Regions from separate parts of the Actimicrobium antarcticum genome, predicted to be linked through region 2. Evidence: riboswitches for the same ligand, from Rfam matches in the RefSeq annotation. Region 2 holds a riboswitch; the other holds the start of a gene.
The links. Region 2 has a riboswitch for cyclic di-GMP ahead of ABD720_RS15435 (spherulation-specific family 4 protein). Riboswitches for the same ligand answer to the same signal wherever they lie in the genome.
Positions count from the first base shown of each region.

Region 1 (9,274 bases), on a different contig from region 2:
TCGGCACGTGGCAGCAACCCCAATTTGGCCATCGTCGCATACGGGTCCTGCTGGTTGTTGGCGTTCAGGTACTCGCCTTTCGACCATTGCGTCAGGTTCTTGTAATAGCCTACGCCCATGATCGGGGCCCAACCCGTATCGCCGGAGCCCTGACCGCTGTAGTAAGACGTTGACGGCGACACACCCTGATGGGTCAGGCCCAGCGTATGACCGAGCTCGTGCGAAACACATTCGGCAATGTATTTTTCGACATAGGCCAGATTATTCGGGTAGCAAAAGGATGAAGCGTTACCGGGCGTGAACGTCCTGAACGAATTCATGTACGTGTAGCCACCTGCATTGATCGAGCGCGGTGTGATTAATATCGTCGCGCCGATTTTGCCACTGACGTTCACGGGCGGCTCGGTCGTGACGTCGACATCGAAGGCTGAATAATCTTCCGCTACGCGCAACATCACGCGCTGGATCACCAGACGTTCGGCGGTACTGAAGGTCGACGGTACGCCATCCATGTCAAATGCCGGATAGCTACCTTGGCCTGTGAAGTCGAGGTATAGCACACGGGTCGAACCCGGCTTGCTGTGCAGCAGGAAAGTTTCCGATAGCGGAAACGGGCTGGCGCCGCCAGCTGCCGCCACCGATGTCGAGACAGTCGTGGTGGCCATCACAGATCCGTTCTTCAGGCCAACTGCGAGTTCTTGATCGATATGCAGTACACGGCCCTTGCGATCGATGTGTACGCTGCTGTCCGTAAGCAGCATCTGGCGGAATTCGGTATTGCTCATGCCGTACCACTGCGCCACCGCGTCGAGATGACCACCCAGTTGGGCGATCGCCGCGCTGCCGGATGAAAAGCCATTCAGTGCGATCCGGGCGAATGGGGCATTGCCGGTGACACCGGTAGCGCTGGCGGGCACAAAGTCCGCCGGCATTTCCATGGATGCCATCGTTTCCTGGCTGAGAGTTGACGGTGCTGCGGGGGCAAGCGGCATCTCCTGCGGGCTGACCGAATCGGCAGTGCCGGCGCTGACCAGCATCGATTGCGCCAGCAGCATCGGATGGGCATTCCATCGATTGCCTGTCGTAGCGGCCGTGGCAGTGGCGACCGGCGCAACTGTCTGGTTATTCGGGGTGGTGACGGCATCGATACCGAGGCCGGTGACTGCGAGGGTAGCGGTGGTGATCAGGGTGCGGACGACCACCTTCCGCGATACAGGTTGCTTCATTGAATTCCCTTGTAAGGATGAGATACAAACAAGGGGTTGGCGCGGACGAAGAAAGAATCATCCTGTCCATCTGGCAGGATCATTTTTTCATGCAGCCCCGCTACCGTGATCTTTGCAGACCGTAGGCCGGAGGCTTTGCGTCCCCATTTTTCAATGAGTTTGCCAATTAGCAAATAAATGACAGCGCGGTACTCAACACCAGTTAATCGTTGTTAACTTTGTCGTGCACTGGAAATGATCACCAGGCCCATGAAGAGGTAACGCTATTTCGTTGTCTTGTTTATCCCTGCTGTTGTACTGTTCCGGCGAACCCATGTCAGACGTGTTCTTGTCTATCGATGTCAGATAAGTGCGTGGCATGGCTTGAAAACATAGCCACTGTACTTTCTTTTGAGAAAATTGCAACACGACATCTAGTTGCCTGGCCAGATCATCTGGGCTGGCAACTGTTGGCAAATCACATCGGCTTGCGCTCAATGAGTTCGATTTTGTAGCCATCCGGATCTTGCACGAAGGCGATGACGGTGCTGCCGCCTTTGACAGGGCCGGCGTCGCGGGTGACTGTGCCGCCGCTTTGCTTGATCGCGGCGCAGGTCTGTGCAGCGTCTTCCACGGCGATCGCAATGTGGCCGTAGGCAGTGCCCTGGTCATAGCTCTCGACACCATAATTCCAGGTCAGTTCGAGTTCGGCATGTTCCGGGTTTTTGCCGTAACCGACAAAGGCGAGCGTGTATTTCTGGGATGGATTATCACTGGTACGCAACAGGGTCATGCCCATGACGTTGGTATAAAAATCAATCGAGCGTTGCAAGTTGCCGACGCGCAACATGGTGTGAAGTAGACGCAAAGCATTTCTCCGAAAAATAAAACTGCCGCAGGAGTGCGGCCAGCGGTGCATCAAAAGGCGGGCAAGGTCGCCGGAGCTTGTTGCCTTAAAGTTTTTCGTGCTACCTCGAACTCCGGAAAGATCGATTGCACGGTAGACCAGAATCGCGGGCCATGGTTCATTTCAAGCAAGTGTGATAACTCGTGAGCAACAACATAATCGATTAATGGCAATGAAAAATGGATCAATCGCCAGTTCAGCCGGATACGGCCATCGGCGGTACACGAGCCCCATTGGCGCGTCGCCGAGGACAGCGCATACGACTGGTAGCGCACACCCAGCTTGTCGGCGTACAGCGGCAGGCGTTCGCCAAAGATCCGTTTTGCTTCCAGTTGCAGCCACGCTTGCACACATTCCTTGCGCTGCTGTTCGCTGGCATCGACCGGCAGGCAAACCATCAGTTCTGCCAATTCCAGATTGCACGAAATGGTACTGCGCTGATGCGCCACGATCCGCAATGTCAGCGTGCCGCCCAGATACGGTACCGCAGCGCCATCGCTCCACTGCATGGCCGCCGGCAACTGGCGCGCCTTGCGGTCGCGGCGTTCATTGAGCTTGGCAAAAATCCAGCGTTGCTTGTCGCGCACCACATTATCGATTTCGGCCACCGAGACCCAGCGTGGCGCCGTCACCCGCAGCCCGTCATCATTAATCAGGAAACCGATGGTGCGCCGCGTCGAGCGCTTCAGACTGAATTCGAGGATGTGGTTGCCGATATGCAGGCGACGTTTCGGGCTTGTCGCGCTGCCAGTGCCCTGTGCGGACAGTGGCGTCAGTTCCGCCGCAAACAGATCCTGCTGTGTGCTCAGCAGGTTCGCATCGGCAGAAAGATTGCGCGGCTGGGTCACGGCAGGGAGATTCCGCTATTTGGGCACGAACGGCGTCGCATACATGGTCGGCGAAATCACCCGCATTTCGGACTCGATCCAGTTTTCGACCGCCTGCATCAGTTCGGCGGGTGTCTTGCCCTCGGATGAAATGGGCGCCCCTATCGATACGGTCACCAGACCCGGCTTCTTGATGAAGGAATTCTTGGGCCAGCATTCGCCGGAATTGACCGCGATCGGTACCACCACGGTATTGGTTTCGACCGCCAGCCGTGCACCGCCACCCTTGTACTTGCCCTGACCACCGACTGCAGTACGGGTGCCTTCCGGGAACATGATGACCCACTGGCCATCGGCCAGGCGCTTGCGGCCCTGTACCACGACCTGGGCAAAGGCGTCGCGGCCATTGCTGCGATCAATCGGGATCATGCGCAGCAGCGCCAGCGCCCAGCCAAAAAACGGTACGTACAGCAATTCTTTTTTCAGCACGAAAATCAACGGGCGCGGCATTTCCGACAACAGGAAAATCGTTTCCCAAGCGGACTGATGCTTGCACAACAGGATCACCGGCGCATCCGGCAGGTTCGTCACGCCACGCACCTCATAGCGAATCCCGCACACTATCTTTGCCAGCCAGATCACGAACACGTTCCAGCGTGAGGTAATGAAATAACGCGCGCCGTAGGGCAACGGCAAGGCCACGAAGCAGATACAGGCCCACGGAATCGTGACCAGCACCATGACAACCAGAAAAAGCAGCGAGCGCAACAGCAGGATAAAACGAGACATCGAAACTCCGGAACAGGAAAAAAGAAGGGTCAGGCGGGTGTCAGCAAATGGTCAACCACGGCGCTCAGCGTGTCGAAGACCGTCGTGCCCGGCGGCAGGCCGCCCTTGGCTTCGGTCACGATTCCCTTGCCGGTGCGAACCAGGAACGGCACGCAACCCACCACATAACCGGCCTGCAGGTCGCGCAGCGAATCACCGACGGTCGGTACACCTTTCATGCTGACTTCATAGCGACTGGCGATTTCATGCAGCAGTCCCGGTTTGGGTTTGCGGCAATCGCAATTGGCGTCCGCCGCATGCGGGCAAAAGAACACTGCATCGATGTCGGCGCCGGCCTGTTGGGCGGCATCGTGCATTTTCTGGTGGATCGCATTGAGCGCGTGCATCGAAAATAATCCGCGGGCTATTCCCGACTGGTTGGTCGCCACCACCACGCGATAAGCTGCCTGGTTCAGGCGGGCGATCGCTTCCATCGAACCGGGAATCGGAATCCATTCCTCCGGCGACTTGATGAACGCGTCGGAGTCGAGATTGATCACGCCATCGCGGTCGAGGATGATCAGCTTGACCGGAGGGGTGCGCTCGCTCATGTGGCCAGGGTCGAGATGTCGGCCACCCGGTTCATCATCGTGTGCAATTGCGACAGCAGGGCGATCCGGTTGGCGCGCAGTTGTTCATCCTCGGCCATCACCATCACATCCTTGAAAAACGCATCGACGTTGTGACGCAAACGCGCCAGCGACAGCAGCGTGCCGCTGAAGTCACCGGCCGCAAAGGCTGCGTCGACGTGCGGCTGCAACAGCGTCATCGCGCCATACAGCGCTTCTTCGGCCACTTCACGCAGCAGGCCGTTGTGGACGACGCCGGGAACGATGTCGGTCTTTTTCAGGATATTCGTGATGCGCTTGTTGGCGGCGGCCAGCGACTCGGCTTCGGGCAGGGCGGCGAAGGCATGCACTGCATCGAGCCGGTCGATGATGTTGTCGAGTACATCGGGTTGCTGCGCCACGACCGCTTCGATTTCATTCGGCGTAAAGCCGCGTTCGCGCAGCAGACCGCGCAACCGGTCGAACATGAATGCCAGCAGCGCGGGGCCGGGCACGGTGAAGGCCGGATTGCCGGCAAACAGATTCGCGGTATCGGCCAGCACGCCCGACAGCGACAGCGGCAGGCGCTTTTCGATCATCATCCGCAGCACGCCCAGTGCATGGCGGCGCAGCGCAAACGGGTCCTTGTCGCCGGTCGGTTGCAGGCCGATGCCCCAGATGCCGACCAGGGTTTCGAGCTTGTCGGCCAGCGCCACGGTGGTGCCGGTCACGCTGGACGGCAACGCATCGCCGGCAAAACGCGGCTGGTAGTGCTCGGAAATGGCCAGCGCGACTTCGGCCGGTTCGCCATCGTGACGGGCGTAATACGCACCCATGATGCCTTGCAGCTCAGGGAATTCACCGACCATGTCAGTGATCAGATCGGTCTTTGCCAGCAACGCGCCGCGTTCAGCCAGTGCCACATCGGCACCCAGCGCCAGCGCGATCTTGCCTGCCAGTGTGGCGACGCGTTCGGTGCGTTGTGCTTGCGTGCCGAGTTTGTTGTGGTACACCACGCTCGACAGGCCGGGCAAGCGGTCCGCCAGTGATTTTTTCTTGTCCTGCTCGAAAAAGAATTTTGCATCCGACAGGCGCGGCCGCACCACGCGCTCGTTGCCGCCGATGATGTGCTGCGGATCGGCGGTGGCGATGTTCGAGACGATCAGGAACCGTGAGCGCAGCTTGCCATCGTTGTCGGTCAGCGCAAAATATTTCTGGTTGGTCTGCATCGTCAGGATCAGGCATTCCTGCGGCACCGCCAGGAATTCTTCCTCGAAATGGCAGGCATACACCACCGGCCATTCGACCAGTGCGGCGACTTCGTCGAGCAGCGCTTCGGGCATCAGCACCTTGTCGTCACCGGCCGCTGCCAGCAGCGCCGCGCGGATGGTTTCCTTGCGGGCCACCGGATCGGCAATGACGCTGCCCTGCTGTTCGAGGATCGTGCCGTAGCTGTCGGCGTCGGTGATGCGTAATTCGCCCTCCGACAGAAAGCGGTGGCCCAGCGTGACCCGCCCGGCGTGGAGTCCCAGCAGCGACAGCGGCAGCAATTCATCGCCGAACAGCGCGATCAGCCGATGCACCGGACGCACGAATTGTACGGTACTGCCATCGGGACGCTGGTAGCTCATCAGCTTCGGGATCGGCAATTTGGCGATGGCTTCTTCCAGTACCTGTTGCAGGCCATCGCGCAGCGAGGCACCCGGCGCGCTGTAATTGTAGAAAAAACTCTCGGCCTTGCCATCGGCAGCACGCTCCAGATCGGCCAGCGTCGGTGTCGCGCCGGGAATCGCCACGGCCATCGCTGCCAGTTTTTTCAGCAGCGGTGCGCTCGGGTTGCCTTCCGCATCCAGTGCCACCGAGACCGGCAGGACCTTGTCGCGCATGGTTTTGGTGGGCGAGACCGCACGCACTTGCGTGATCGTCACGGCCAGTCGGCGTGGCGAGGCATAGGTCGTGGTGACCGACGCTGTCTCCAGAAAATGGCGCGATGCCAATCCCTGCGCCACGCCTTGGGCGAAGGCCTCGCCCAGTTTGGCAAGCGCCTTGGGCGGCAGTTCTTCGGTAAGCAGTTCGACCAGTAGCGTTTGATTCATGTTTAAGCAGTCATTCCGGAGCAGGCTGCCGACGGCCGGCAGCACATAGTGAAAAGGGAGAGGCCAGGGTGTGCATCACCCTGTTTCAGGCGACCTGGCGCGGGTCACCGCACATCGGGAACCCGAGTTTTTCACGCGATGCCAGATAGGCCGCTGCGACCGCGCGCGACAGCGTGCGGATACGGCCGATATAGGCGGCGCGTTCGGTCACCGAAATCGCGCCACGGGCGTCGAGCATGTTGAAACTGTGCGCTGCCTTCAGGATCATTTCGTAGGCCGGCAGTGTCAGCGACAACTCCATCAGGCGCTTGGCTTCGGACTCGAAACTGGTGAATTGAGAAAACAGGAAATCGGTATTCGCGTGTTCGAAGTTGTAGGTCGATTGCTCGACTTCGTTCTGGTGGAACACGTCGCCGTAAGTCAGGTTGCGTGTCACGCCGTGGTCGCTGCGTTCGGTCCAGACCAGGTCATAGACATTTTCCACACCTTGCAAATACATCGCCAGGCGCTCGATGCCGTAGGTGATTTCACCCAGCACCGGTTTGCAATCGAGCCCGCCGACCTGCTGGAAATACGTGAATTGCGTGACTTCCATGCCATTGAGCCAGACTTCCCAGCCCAGGCCCCAGGCGCCCAGCGTCGGGTTTTCCCAGTCATCTTCAACGAAGCGCACATCGTTTTGCTTGAGATCCAGGCCGAGCGCTTCGAGCGAGCCGAGGTACAGTTCCAGGATGTTTTCCGGCGCGGGCTTCAGGACTACCTGGTATTGGTAATAGTGCTGCATGCGGTTCGGATTTTCACCGTAGCGACCATCTTTCGGACGGCGCGAAGGCTGCACGTAGGCAGCGCGCCATGGCTCCGGGCCGATTGCGCGCAGGAAGGTCGCGGTATGCGAGGTGCCGGCGCCGACTTCCATGTCGTACGGTTGCAGCAAGGCACAGCCCTGGGCAGCCCAGTATTCTTGCAGTTTGAGAATGACTTGTTGGAATGTGAGCATCTGGTTCGGATCGCAGCGGAAGTAGGGGTTGTCGTGCCTGATCCCGACAGGATCACAGCAAAGAGAGGGATTTTAGCGGTTTTCGGGTGAGCCGGGCACGCGCCCGGCCACCTTTTTGCGGCCAAGCACGCCTGCCAGCAGCAGCATTGCGGCGGCAATCGCCAGGATCAGCCGGTTGCCCAGCAAAATATACGGCGTGGTACCGCGATAACCTTGTACCGAGGCGTCCAGCACGCCAGCGGTGAGTGGCTGCAGGCTGTGCAGCACGCGGCCCTTCTGGTCGATCACGGCGGTCGCGCCCGTATTGGTGGCACGCAGCATCGGCCGGCCAGTTTCGAGCGAGCGCATTTGCGAGATCTGCAGATGCTGCGGCAGCGCGATCGAGTTGCCGAACCAGGCAATGTTCGAGACATTGAGCAGCAGCGTGGCTTGCGCGCCATTGCCGCTGAGCTGGTCGGCGATCTCTTCGCCAAACAGATCTTCGTAGCAGATGTTCGGCAAGACCCACTGATCCTTGACGGGCATTGGCACCTGTTGCACCGCGCCACGGCTAAAGTCGCCCAGCGGCATCTGCATCATGTCGATGAACCAGCGAAAACCCAGCGGAATGAATTCGCCAAATGGCACCAGATGATGTTTGTCGTAGCGGTAGGACACCAGGCCGCCGCTGCCGATGCCGAGCACGCTGTTGGTGTAATGCTGCGCACTGTCGGCGATCGGTACGCCGACGAGCAAATGGCTGCCGGTGTTGCGCGCAAATGTGCCCAGGCGCGGCAGATAATCTGGCGGCAACTGGTTTGCCAGCAGTGGCAGGGCGGTTTCGGGTGTCACGATCAGGTCGGCGGGTTTGGCCGTGATCAGGTCGTAATAATTGATCAACGTGTCGGGTATGCGGTCCGGGTTGAACTTCATTTCCTGCGGCACGTTGCCTTGCAGCAGACGCACCGTGATCGGTTTGCCGAAGGGCGCAGTCCAGTTGATCTGCTGCAGGACCGCGCCGCCAATAAATAGCACGGCCGGCAACAGTGCCAGCCATTTGTGTCTCGGCAGCAGGACCAGTGCACCGGCAATCACTGCGCTGAGCAAGCCGATACCGTACACGCCAATGACCGGCGCAAAGCCCGCCAGCGGTCCGCTCTGGTGGGCATAGCCAGCCGCAAGCCACGGGAATCCGGTAAATATCCACGCCCGCGTCCATTCGGCCAGCATGAACAGAGCCGGCAGTAACAGCAGTAGCAATACCCGGGGGGCACTGTCCCAGCGTTGCCGCAGCGCGGCGGCCAGTCCGGTGGCGCCGGCCATCAGTCCGGCCAGGAACAGCGCCAGTCCGGCCACGGCAATCACCGTTACCGGTGCCGGCAGGGCGCCGTAATCATGCAGGCTGACATACAGCCAGCAGGTACCGAACAGCAGCCAGCCAAATCCATACATCCAGCCCAACAGCGCGCTGCGACGCACGCCATCGGTACGCATCAGCAGCCAGAACAGCGCACTCAAAGAAAGGATTTGCAGCGGCCACAAGCCGTATGGCGCGAAAGCCAGGACGTTCACTGCGCCGGCGCAAAACGCCAGCGGGACGGCAAATCGCTCCGGCGTACTGCCGGTAGCGCGATTACGCAACCGACTCTGCCGCAGGCTCGCCCAGCTTTTCGACCAGCAGCACGTGGACCTGGCGGGCATCGGCACGCAGGACTTCGAAACGCAACTGGTCGATATCGAACACATCGCCCTTGTGCGGGACGCGGGCCAGATGATTGGCGACCAGTCCGCCGATGGTGTCGACGTCGTCGTCTGGGAGATTCACGCCGAGCGCCTCATTGAACTGGGTAATTTCGGTCAGTGCCTTGACCCGCCATTTGGCGCCGA
Region 1 is NZ_BAAAZE010000003.1:37,990-47,263, reverse strand. It holds gene ABD720_RS02170 (zinc metalloprotease) at 1-1,226, opposite strand, end outside; cyclic di-GMP riboswitch class I at 1,314-1,400, opposite strand; gene gloA (lactoylglutathione lyase) at 1,684-2,073, opposite strand; gene ABD720_RS02160 (M48 family metallopeptidase) at 2,124-2,924, opposite strand; gene ABD720_RS02155 (lysophospholipid acyltransferase family protein) at 2,976-3,728, opposite strand; gene gmhB (D-glycero-beta-D-manno-heptose 1,7-bisphosphate 7-phosphatase) at 3,758-4,318, opposite strand; gene glyS (glycine--tRNA ligase subunit beta) at 4,315-6,411, opposite strand; gene glyQ (glycine--tRNA ligase subunit alpha) at 6,497-7,408, opposite strand; gene lnt (apolipoprotein N-acyltransferase) at 7,481-9,088, opposite strand; gene ABD720_RS02130 (CorC family transporter) at 9,021-9,274, opposite strand, start outside.
Region 1: linked by a shared signal. The riboswitch ahead of ABD720_RS02170 (zinc metalloprotease) and the one ahead of ABD720_RS15435 (spherulation-specific family 4 protein) in region 2 are both predicted to bind cyclic di-GMP.

Region 2 (9,274 bases):
TGGCGGATCGTAGCGGGCCAGCGACGCGGTGCCGATGGCATGCAATTGATGGCTGGTGATGAACGCGGTCAGCTCGGCTGTTTTTTCGGTGATGCTGTCTTCGCCTGCCAGTCCGGAAAAACGCACCACCGCAAAACGCGTCGGCGGCAAGGTCACCAGATGCACTTTCGGATCATTCGGCGTTGGCAGCGTATCGAGGGTGTAACCGGCCGGCATCATGAACCGGATTACCCAGCCACTGCCGGCGGCGACCTGCGTGACAGGTGCCGTCATGGCGATCGACTCGCCGCCGGATTTTGCCTGCACCACCGGGGCCGTCATGGCAATGCTCTGCTTGCGCACATTGCCGCCAAAAATATACCCGGCCAGCAAACGGAAGCCGGCGCTGACCGCCTCGCTACGCTCGCCACCGACCGTGACTTCGGCGGCAATCAGTGCCGGATAATCGCGTACTTCAAACGCCTCTTCTTTCAACGAGACGGTGTGGACGGGTTCTTCGGTTGCCATGGCGGTTGCTCCGGTGAGGGTCAAGGTGAACAGGAGCAGCAGGCGCGGCAGTATGTGGCGTGAGGTCATGCCAGTCTCCGGTAACAGGTTGGGGGGATGTCGAGATACGGTCGGTTGATCATACCCGGCTTCGGTGCGCCGATTTTGATGCGGCCCGACAGTGCAGGAACATGCCGTACATCGTGTGCATAAACTTAATTCGTGACAGTAAGACGTTTTTGATCTGCATCATTTTTTTTGCCGCATTGCATCGTTAGACTCGGTTGCAATATCTCAACTACCGATGAAAGCAGTGATCATGAAAAAAGCAGTCGCAGTCCTTGCAGTCAGCGCATTGGGCATGTTTGCCGGCCAAGCAATGGCACAGCAGCAAAGTCCGTGGCTGGTACGTGCGCGCGTCGTCAATCTGGCTCCGGCCGATAATTCGGATCAGGTCGGCGGCGTCGGCGCGACGGACCGCCTGTCCGTCTCCAAAAAAACCATTCCGGAAGTCGACATCTCGTACTTCTTTACACCCAATATCGCGGCCGAACTGGTCCTGACCTATCCGCAAAAGCATGATGTCTATCTGGATGGCACCAACGTCGGCAGCTTCAAGCATTTGCCACCGACCCTGCTGCTGCAATACCACTTCACCCCGGCCAGCCAGTTCAGTCCGTATGTCGGCGCCGGTGTCAATTACACCCGCATCTCCAGCGTGAACCTGCTGGGTGGCGCGGGTAGTCTGGAAAACAGCAGCGTCGGTCTGGCGCTGCAGGCTGGCGTCGACTTCAAGCTCGACAAGAACTGGTCGCTGAACCTCGATATCAAAAAAGTCCAGATCCGCAGCGATCTGATGGTCAATGGCGTCAAGGCCAGCGCGTTGCAGGTAGATCCGCTGATGGTCGGCGTGGGCCTGGGTTACCGCTTCTGAGTCGGCTTGCCTGATCGAATGACCGGCCTGCGTGGCCGGTTTTTTTTCGTCCCGGAGACCGGCAAAACTGCATCGCAGGTCGGGTCAGACCTTCTGCCCACCCGCCACCAAGGCATCCAGCCCGACAATCACGGCGTCTTCGCCGGTCGCATTGTTGGCAATCAGCACGCTCCATTCGATCGCATCGTCACGCCGGTCTTTCGCAAAGAACCGCAGCAGGTAGTCGCCATTCTCGACCGTGTCCAGCCCGCGACCATCACTGCGCTTGAGCTTGCGGACATACCAGACCGCATAGCCATTGACCTCTTCGCAGCAGTACACCTCGACCGAATGTGCTGCCGAGAGCGGATGTTCGTCGGGGTTGGTGTGCCAGACGGTCTTGCGCCAGACATGGTTCTTTTTTGATTCGGCGATGAAGTCCATAACGTTCCTTGGTGGGGGTGGTGTTGCGTGTTGTCGATTATTCCTGCAGCGGGCTGCGGTCGATGCGCTTGGTCAGGATGATCGAGGTCGAGGTCTGGCGCACGCCGTCGGTGGCGCCGATCTGGTCGAGCAGGCGATCGAGTTCGGCGGTCGAGCGGCAACGCAGCGTCAGCATGTAATCCACCGAACCACTGACCGCGCAGAGGGTTTCGACTTCCGGCATTTTTTGCAGCGTCCTGACGAAGCCGGCGGCGCTGCGCGGATCGAGCGAGATGCCGACATAGGCGCGCACCGCCGGCTGGTACAGCGCGTCATTGAGCCGCACGCCATAGCCGGCGATGATGCCGCGTTTTTCCAGCGCGCTGATGCGGGCGATGGCGGTGGTACGCGCAATCGATACGTGGCGTGCAATCGACGAGGTCGGCATGCGTGCGTCATCCATCAGCAGCGCAAGAATTTTATTGTCGATGTCGTCGAGGTGCGCAGTCATCTGGTCAATCTGTCGGAAGTGGTCGTCGATCTGTCGGAGTTTACACCGCAGTGACGACAGCTTGGACGCTATTTCCTGACATCACTTGCCTCTACACTTTTGGCATCGGACGCAGTGTTTCGGCAGTGCTCCACGGGCAAGGCTGCGGCCGCTCCATCTTCATCACCAACATCAAGAAAGTTCGTCATGACCACCAGACTCATCCTGCTCGGCGCCGGCAAAATCGGCGATGCCATTCTCAACCTGCTGTCGCATACCGGCGATTACATCGTGACCGTTGCCGACCGTGATCCGGCCCGCATGGCGCATGTGCAGCAGGCCGGATTTGCCAACGTGACCACGGTCGACGCCGACCTGTCCGATCCGGTGGTGGTAGCCAATCTGATCAAGGGACATGACGTGACCCTGTCGGCCTGCCCGTACTTCCTGACGCCGCTGATTGCGGCGGCGGCCAAGCAGGCTGGCTCGCACTATTTCGATCTGACCGAGGACGTCGAAAGCACCCGCATCGTCAAGCAACTGGCCGAAGGCGCAGCGACGGCGTTCGTGCCGCAATGCGGACTGGCACCCGGCTTTATTTCGATCGTCGCCAATGATGTGGCGCGCCGTTTCGATTCCCTGCGCGACGTCAACATGCGCGTCGGCGCGCTGCCGACCTACCCGAGCAATGCCTTGAAATACAACCTGACCTGGAGCACCGACGGCCTGATCAACGAGTACTGCAATCCGTGTGAAGCGATCGTCGATGGCCAGTTGCGCGAGACTTCGCCGCTAGAAGAGATGGAGCATTTTTCGCTCGATGGCGTCGACTACGAAGCGTTCAACACCTCGGGTGGCCTCGGCACGCTGTGCGCCAGCCTGGCCGGAAAAGTCCAGAACCTGAACTACAAGACGGTGCGCTATCCGGGGCATCGCGACATCATCAAGATGCTGGTGCGCGACCTGCAACTGGGCCAGCCCGAGCGTCGCCACATCCTCAAGGAAGTCATGGAGGCGTCGATACCGATTACCAAACAGGATGTGGTGCTGGTATTCGTCAGCGTGGTCGGCATGCGCGAAGGACGCCTCGAACAGCAGACCTATGCCAAGAAAATCTACAGCCAGACCGTCAACGGCCAGCTGCTCTCGGCGATCCAGCTGACCACCGCGTCCGGCATCTGCGCGATGGTCGATCTGGTGGTGCAGGGCAAGCTGCCGCAGCACGGATTGGTGCGGCAGGAACAGGCCCGGCTGGATGACTTCCTTGCGAATCGCTTTGGCCAGTATTATTCGGCTTGAATTCAAACCGAGTTCAACCTGAATTCAACTTGATGCTGCCGACACAGGCAGTGCAACAACAGGAGACATGAATGCAATCGATACCCCACTTGCTGGCCGGATTCGGCGTCGACATGACGACGTATCAGGGCCAGGACCTGCCGTGCCGTACCCCGGTCACTGGCGCGGTCCACGCTACCCTGCGCATGGATACGCCACAACAGGTCACGCAAAAAATCACCGATGCCCGGAGCGCATTCGAGCGCTGGCGCACCGTGCCGGCGCCACGTCGCGGCGAACTGATCCGCCTGTTCGGCGATGAACTGCGCACCCACAAGCAGGCGCTAGGCCAGGTCGTGACACACGAAGCCGGCAAGATCCTGCAGGAGGGGCTGGGCGAGGTGCAGGAAATGATCGATATCTGCGACTTCGCGGTGGGTCTGTCGCGTCAGTTGTATGGCCTGACGATCGCCTCGGAACGGCCCGGTCACCGGATGATGGAAACCTGGCATCCGGTGGGTGTGGTCGGCGTGATTTCGGCGTTCAATTTTCCGGTCGCGGTGTGGGCCTGGAACGCGGCGCTGGCGCTGGTCTGCGGTAACAGCGTGGTCTGGAAACCGTCCGAAAAAACCCCGCTCACCGCGATCGCCACGCATGCCCTGTTCATGAATGCCGTAGCGCGTTTTGGCAGCGATGCGCCCCCCGGGCTGGCCCAGTTGGTCATCGGCGACGCCCGCTGCGGCGCCGCGCTGGTCGCCGACAAACGGGTGCCACTGATCAGCGCCACCGGCAGCACGCGCATGGGACGCGCGGTGGCAGCCGCTTGCGCGCAACGTCTGGCACGCACGATCCTGGAACTGGGCGGCAATAACGCGATGATCGTCGCGCCCAGCGCCGACCTCGACATGGCGCTGCGCGGCATTGTTTTTTCAGCGGTCGGCACGGCCGGACAGCGCTGCACCACGCTGCGCCGCCTGTTCGTACACGACAGCATTTACGACGCGCTGTTGCCGCGCCTGAAAGCCAGTTACGGCACGCTGCCGATCGGCGATCCGTCCGACCCGGCCACGCTGGTCGGGCCGTTGATCGATGCCCAGGCGTTCGAGGCGATGCAGGCCGCGCTGCAGCAGGCACGCGACGAGGGCGGGGCGGTGTTTGGCGGCACGCGGGCCGAAGTCGCTGGTGGCGAGGGCGGTCACTACGTCCACCCCGCGCTGGTCGAATTGCCGGCGCAATCGGCCATCATGCATCACGAAACCTTCGCGCCCATCCTATACGTGGTGCGCTACCAGAGCCTGGAGCAGGCGATTGCGCTGAACAACGCCGTGCCGCAAGGACTGTCATCGAGCATCTTCACGACCGACCTGCGCGAAGCCGAAACCTTTCTGAGCGTGGTCGGCAGCGATTGCGGTATCGCCAACGTCAATATCGGACCCAGTGGTGCCGAAATCGGCGGTGCGTTCGGTGGTGAAAAAGAAACCGGCGGCGGTCGCGAATCCGGCTCGGATGCCTGGAAGGGTTACATGCGACGCGCCACCAACACGATCAACTACAGCCATTCCCTGCCGCTGGCGCAGGGCATCAGTTTTGATCTGTAAGGCGGACCGACCATGCGTATCGACTTTCCCGCCATCGGCGAAGTACTGGTCGACCGGGGCCGCCGCGAATTGTCGCGCCGTCGCCTCGGTCACTGTCATTCCGGCTGCGAGACCACTGGTCCCGCAGACTGTCATTCCGTTACACAGGAACTCTTCATGAGCACCAACAATACCAATCTCGCCAACCTGGTCGAGAAGGTCATCGGCGCCGATGGCGCAGCGCAGGTCAATCGGCTGATGACGATACCGGCGCTCTTTTCGAACTGGGAATGCGGCCAGGTCTCGCGCAAGGAAATGGCCCAGGCCCTCAACATGGTGCTGTTCCACGATCTGTTGTTGCGGGTGCCGACCGGTCGCCGCTACACCGAAGAAGTCGCAGCGCGAGGCGGCAAGGTGTTCCACGACCACGGCGCCTTGCGCACGGTGCTGTGGCAGGACAACGGTGCGCTGCCGCCGGGCGAGACTGCGTTCACGCGGATACTGGAGCCGCTCGGGTACCGCCTCAATGGCGTCTTTCCGCTGGATCGCATTGGCATGACGGGGCGCTCGTATGCGCAGCAGGACAGTCCGGAACAGATTGCGCAGTTCTTCGTCAGCGAACTGCATCCGGAGAAATTTTCGGCAGCTTTCCAGGCTGCCGTGACGCGCGTGGTAGCGAGTTCGCAGGAACCGCTGTCGCCGAAAGCGCAGGCGCTGTTGCAGGACATCGGCCGTAATGACCGCTTGTCGGTGACCGATGCGATCACCTTACTGACGGCGTTGCGTGGCTGTTTTGCACGTCAGCACGCCACGCCGAGTCTGGCCGACTACGAGATCCTGCGGGCTGAATCGGCTGAAATGGCGTGGATCACGACCGAGGGCAACATGTTCAATCATGTGACCGACCGTGTGGCGGATGTGGCGCAGGTAGCGCTGGCGCAACAGGGATTGCGGCGTCCGATGAAGCAGAGCGTGGAAGTGTCGGCCAATGGCCGGGTCCGCCAGACCGCGTTTCTGGCCGATAGCGTGACGCGGCAGTTCATTGCTGCCGACGGCACGTTGGTCGAGCGCGACGTGCCGGGCAGCTTTTATGAATTCATCAGCCGCGACCTGATTCACGATGCGGCGGGTACGCGGCTAGACCTGAGTTTTGATACCGGAAACGCGCAGGGTATTTTCAGAATGACTGCCGCCGGGTCCTGAACGCTATTGCAGCGAGACTGCCTGTGACACGTCTGCGCCCCATCTGGCCGGCAACTTGAAGTACGGGTCGGGCATGCCCAGCGAGGTCACGAACAATCCGGCGATGCCACGGGTGCTGTTGAGTTTCATGACCACGGCCATTTGCGTCCTCGGGCTGGTGTGGACGATGCTGGCAAAACGGCTGGCCGGATGGCGCGCCATCCAGGCTGGTGCGACATACCGCTTGAAATTTTGCAGGCTGTCTTCGAACACCACGAATTTATCGGCCAGCGGCAACGTGGCGTATTGTTCCGGCACATTGGTGCCCGGATTGCCGGTCACCGTGTAGGTCGGCGACAGCGCTTTGACGTAGTTGTACAGCGATTGGTAGTACTGCAAATGGGCCCGGCTACTATCGTTGGTCATCTCATCAATGAAAAAGCCATCGACCTTGTAAAACGCCAGATAGGTATTGATGTCCTTCGTGACGTCCGACAGGCGGCGATTGCCGTACGACGTCGAGACATAGGCAATCACTTTGCCGCCAGCGACATGCAGCCGTTCAATCGCCGTGACATAGTTCGGATCGAGCCGGGTGCCGGGACCGCTGTTCGGATTCATGATCGCGGTCGTTGGCATTTGTTTGGCCAGCAGGTTCAGGCTGTGCCACGCCGTGCTATTCGGGCTGGGATAGAAATACGCCGGCACCAGTGCCTCGCGATAGATTGCCGCCTGGGTGCCGGTGGCAAACAACATCAGGCAGAGCGCCGAATAGACAGCGCGGACAATGCGATGCAGTGGTGTGAAGGAGCGGGAAACGGAGGTCATGACTTTGCCTTTTTTCGAGCCGTCCCATGGACGCGCTGAAGGTTGGCCTGGCAGCGGGATGCTGTCAGGTAGCTGGCTGACTTCCGGAGAAGCCCCTGTAGCTTTGCGTCGCTGGATTACTCCAGGTTTGCCGGTGTTACTTGATCGCTGTGTTGTGTGACGACGGTACTATCTGATCAGATCACTAAACATTGCATCCATGAAATATATCATAAATTTCTTTTGAGAAATTATTCTCTTTGTTTGATTTTATGTTTGATCATCATTAGCTGATTCCCTTCGGTCATTTTCGCCAGACATTGATGTCTGAAGTGCATCTCCGGATGCATACTTCCCTCTTTTTGAAAAAATCCAACCACCATGCTCTTCCCACATCGCCTGCGCGGAATTCTGGCTCTGCTGATCGTCACCCTGGTATGGGGCACCACATTCCCCGCCATGAAAGACCTGACGCAGCATTTTTCTGCGGTCTGGATCATCCTGATCCGTTTTGCGATGGCCGGCCTGTTGCTCTCGCCTTTCCTGCTGCGCGCCAGCCTGCGCGATTGCGCGCTGGGCGCGTTGCTCGGCGCGACCTTGTTCCTGTGCTACATGTTGCAGCTCGAAGGACTGGCGCTGACCAGTTCCAACCGCAACGCCTTCGTGACCGGCTTGAATGTCCTGGTGGTGCCGATGCTGGGACTGCTGGCCGGCAAAGCGCCCGAGCGGCGCATCGTCATCGCCATCGCGCTGGCGATTCTCGGGTTGTTTGCCTTGTGCTGGGATGGCGGCGCATGGAGCGCGGGCGATACGCTGGCGCTGATCGGCGCATTTTTTTTCGGGGTCTACGTCAAGCTGCTCGAAGTGCTGACCCGCCGGGCCAGCAGCCTGATGGTGCTCACGACGGTACAGATCATGGTGGTCGCATTATGTTCGCTGCTCTGGTTGTCGGTGTGGGAACTGCCACGCAATCCGGTCGCCTGGCCCGTCATGGAGGCGGCCATGCGCGACAACGCCGTCAATTTTATCTATCTCGGGGTACTCGCCACGGCGGCAATCATTTCATTGCAAACCTGGGGACAACGCCACAGCAGCGCCAACGAAGCGGCGGTCATTTACGCTTTCGAGCCCGCCTGTGCTGCGATCGCCGCGTATTTCTGGCTGGGTGAAACCATGACCTGGCGTGGTCTGGCGGGGGCGGCGTTGCTGATTGCCGGAATGATCGTCAGCCAGTGGATGCCTGCGCGTCCACGTGGGGTGGTAACGGCCTGATCTACTATGCGTTGTCCGCATATCAGATATGGCGAAAGAAAATTGGCGGTGATTCATCGCAACCCCTATAGTTTGTTCGTCTCCTCTATGTCTACCCAAATTGATGTAGATTCAGCCCGCTTTCTTAGCGGGCTTTTTTTTGGCTGTTGCAGTCGCTGGCCGCTGGGTGGCAGGGTTCAAGCAAGGTGGTCGCGTCGTTATCCTGATCGTTGCTGTCATTCGCAAAGCATATAACTGATATTGCAAATGGAAATTAGCATTGCCCCGCCTCAACCCTTATAGTTTGCCTGTCTCCTCTATGTCTACCCAAATTGATATAGATTTTGCCCGCTCTCGTAGCGGGCATTTTTTTGCCTGTTGATATTGTTCTCCTGACGCCAGCACGCTCGCCCGAAATTGCAGCGCAACTCAATGCCGTGGCACCACATCCAGATAGCGCCATGTCGTCAGCATCACCGGATGGCGCTGGTAATTCTGCAGCCACGGGTGATGCACATCGGCCGCCAGCGGATAGGTGCGCAGCACCCACGGGGCATACGCTTGCACCAGCTGGTTCATCTCGCGATACAGCGCATTGCGTGCCGGCGAGTCCGGCAGCAGCAGTGCCTGTTCGTACAGCCGGTCAAATGCCGGCAATCGAAAGCGCGCCCGGTTCGCCGAACCACTGTTGGGGCCGTACAGCAGCTGGTAAAAATTCTCGCCATCCGGAAAGTCCGCGATCCATTGCGATTCCAGCATCTGCACCTTGCCCAGACGCGCCGCTTTCAGCAGGTCGGTAAATTTGCCACTGCTGAAGACCACCCGGATACCGATCTCTTTCAGGCTGCGTTCCCACAGTTCGTCGCG
Region 2 is NZ_BAAAZE010000013.1:310-9,583, forward strand. It holds gene ABD720_RS15400 (SOUL family heme-binding protein) at 1-576, opposite strand, end outside; gene ABD720_RS15405 (OmpW/AlkL family protein) at 806-1,420, shown strand; gene ABD720_RS15410 (hypothetical protein) at 1,505-1,843, opposite strand; gene ABD720_RS15415 (Lrp/AsnC family transcriptional regulator) at 1,881-2,333, opposite strand; gene ABD720_RS15420 (saccharopine dehydrogenase family protein) at 2,520-3,611, shown strand; gene amaB (L-piperidine-6-carboxylate dehydrogenase) at 3,683-5,188, shown strand; gene ABD720_RS15430 (DUF1338 domain-containing protein) at 5,345-6,370, shown strand; gene ABD720_RS15435 (spherulation-specific family 4 protein) at 6,374-7,177, opposite strand; cyclic di-GMP riboswitch class I at 7,242-7,319, opposite strand; gene ABD720_RS15440 (DMT family transporter) at 7,538-8,428, shown strand; gene ABD720_RS15445 (ABC transporter substrate-binding protein) at 8,837-9,274, opposite strand, start outside.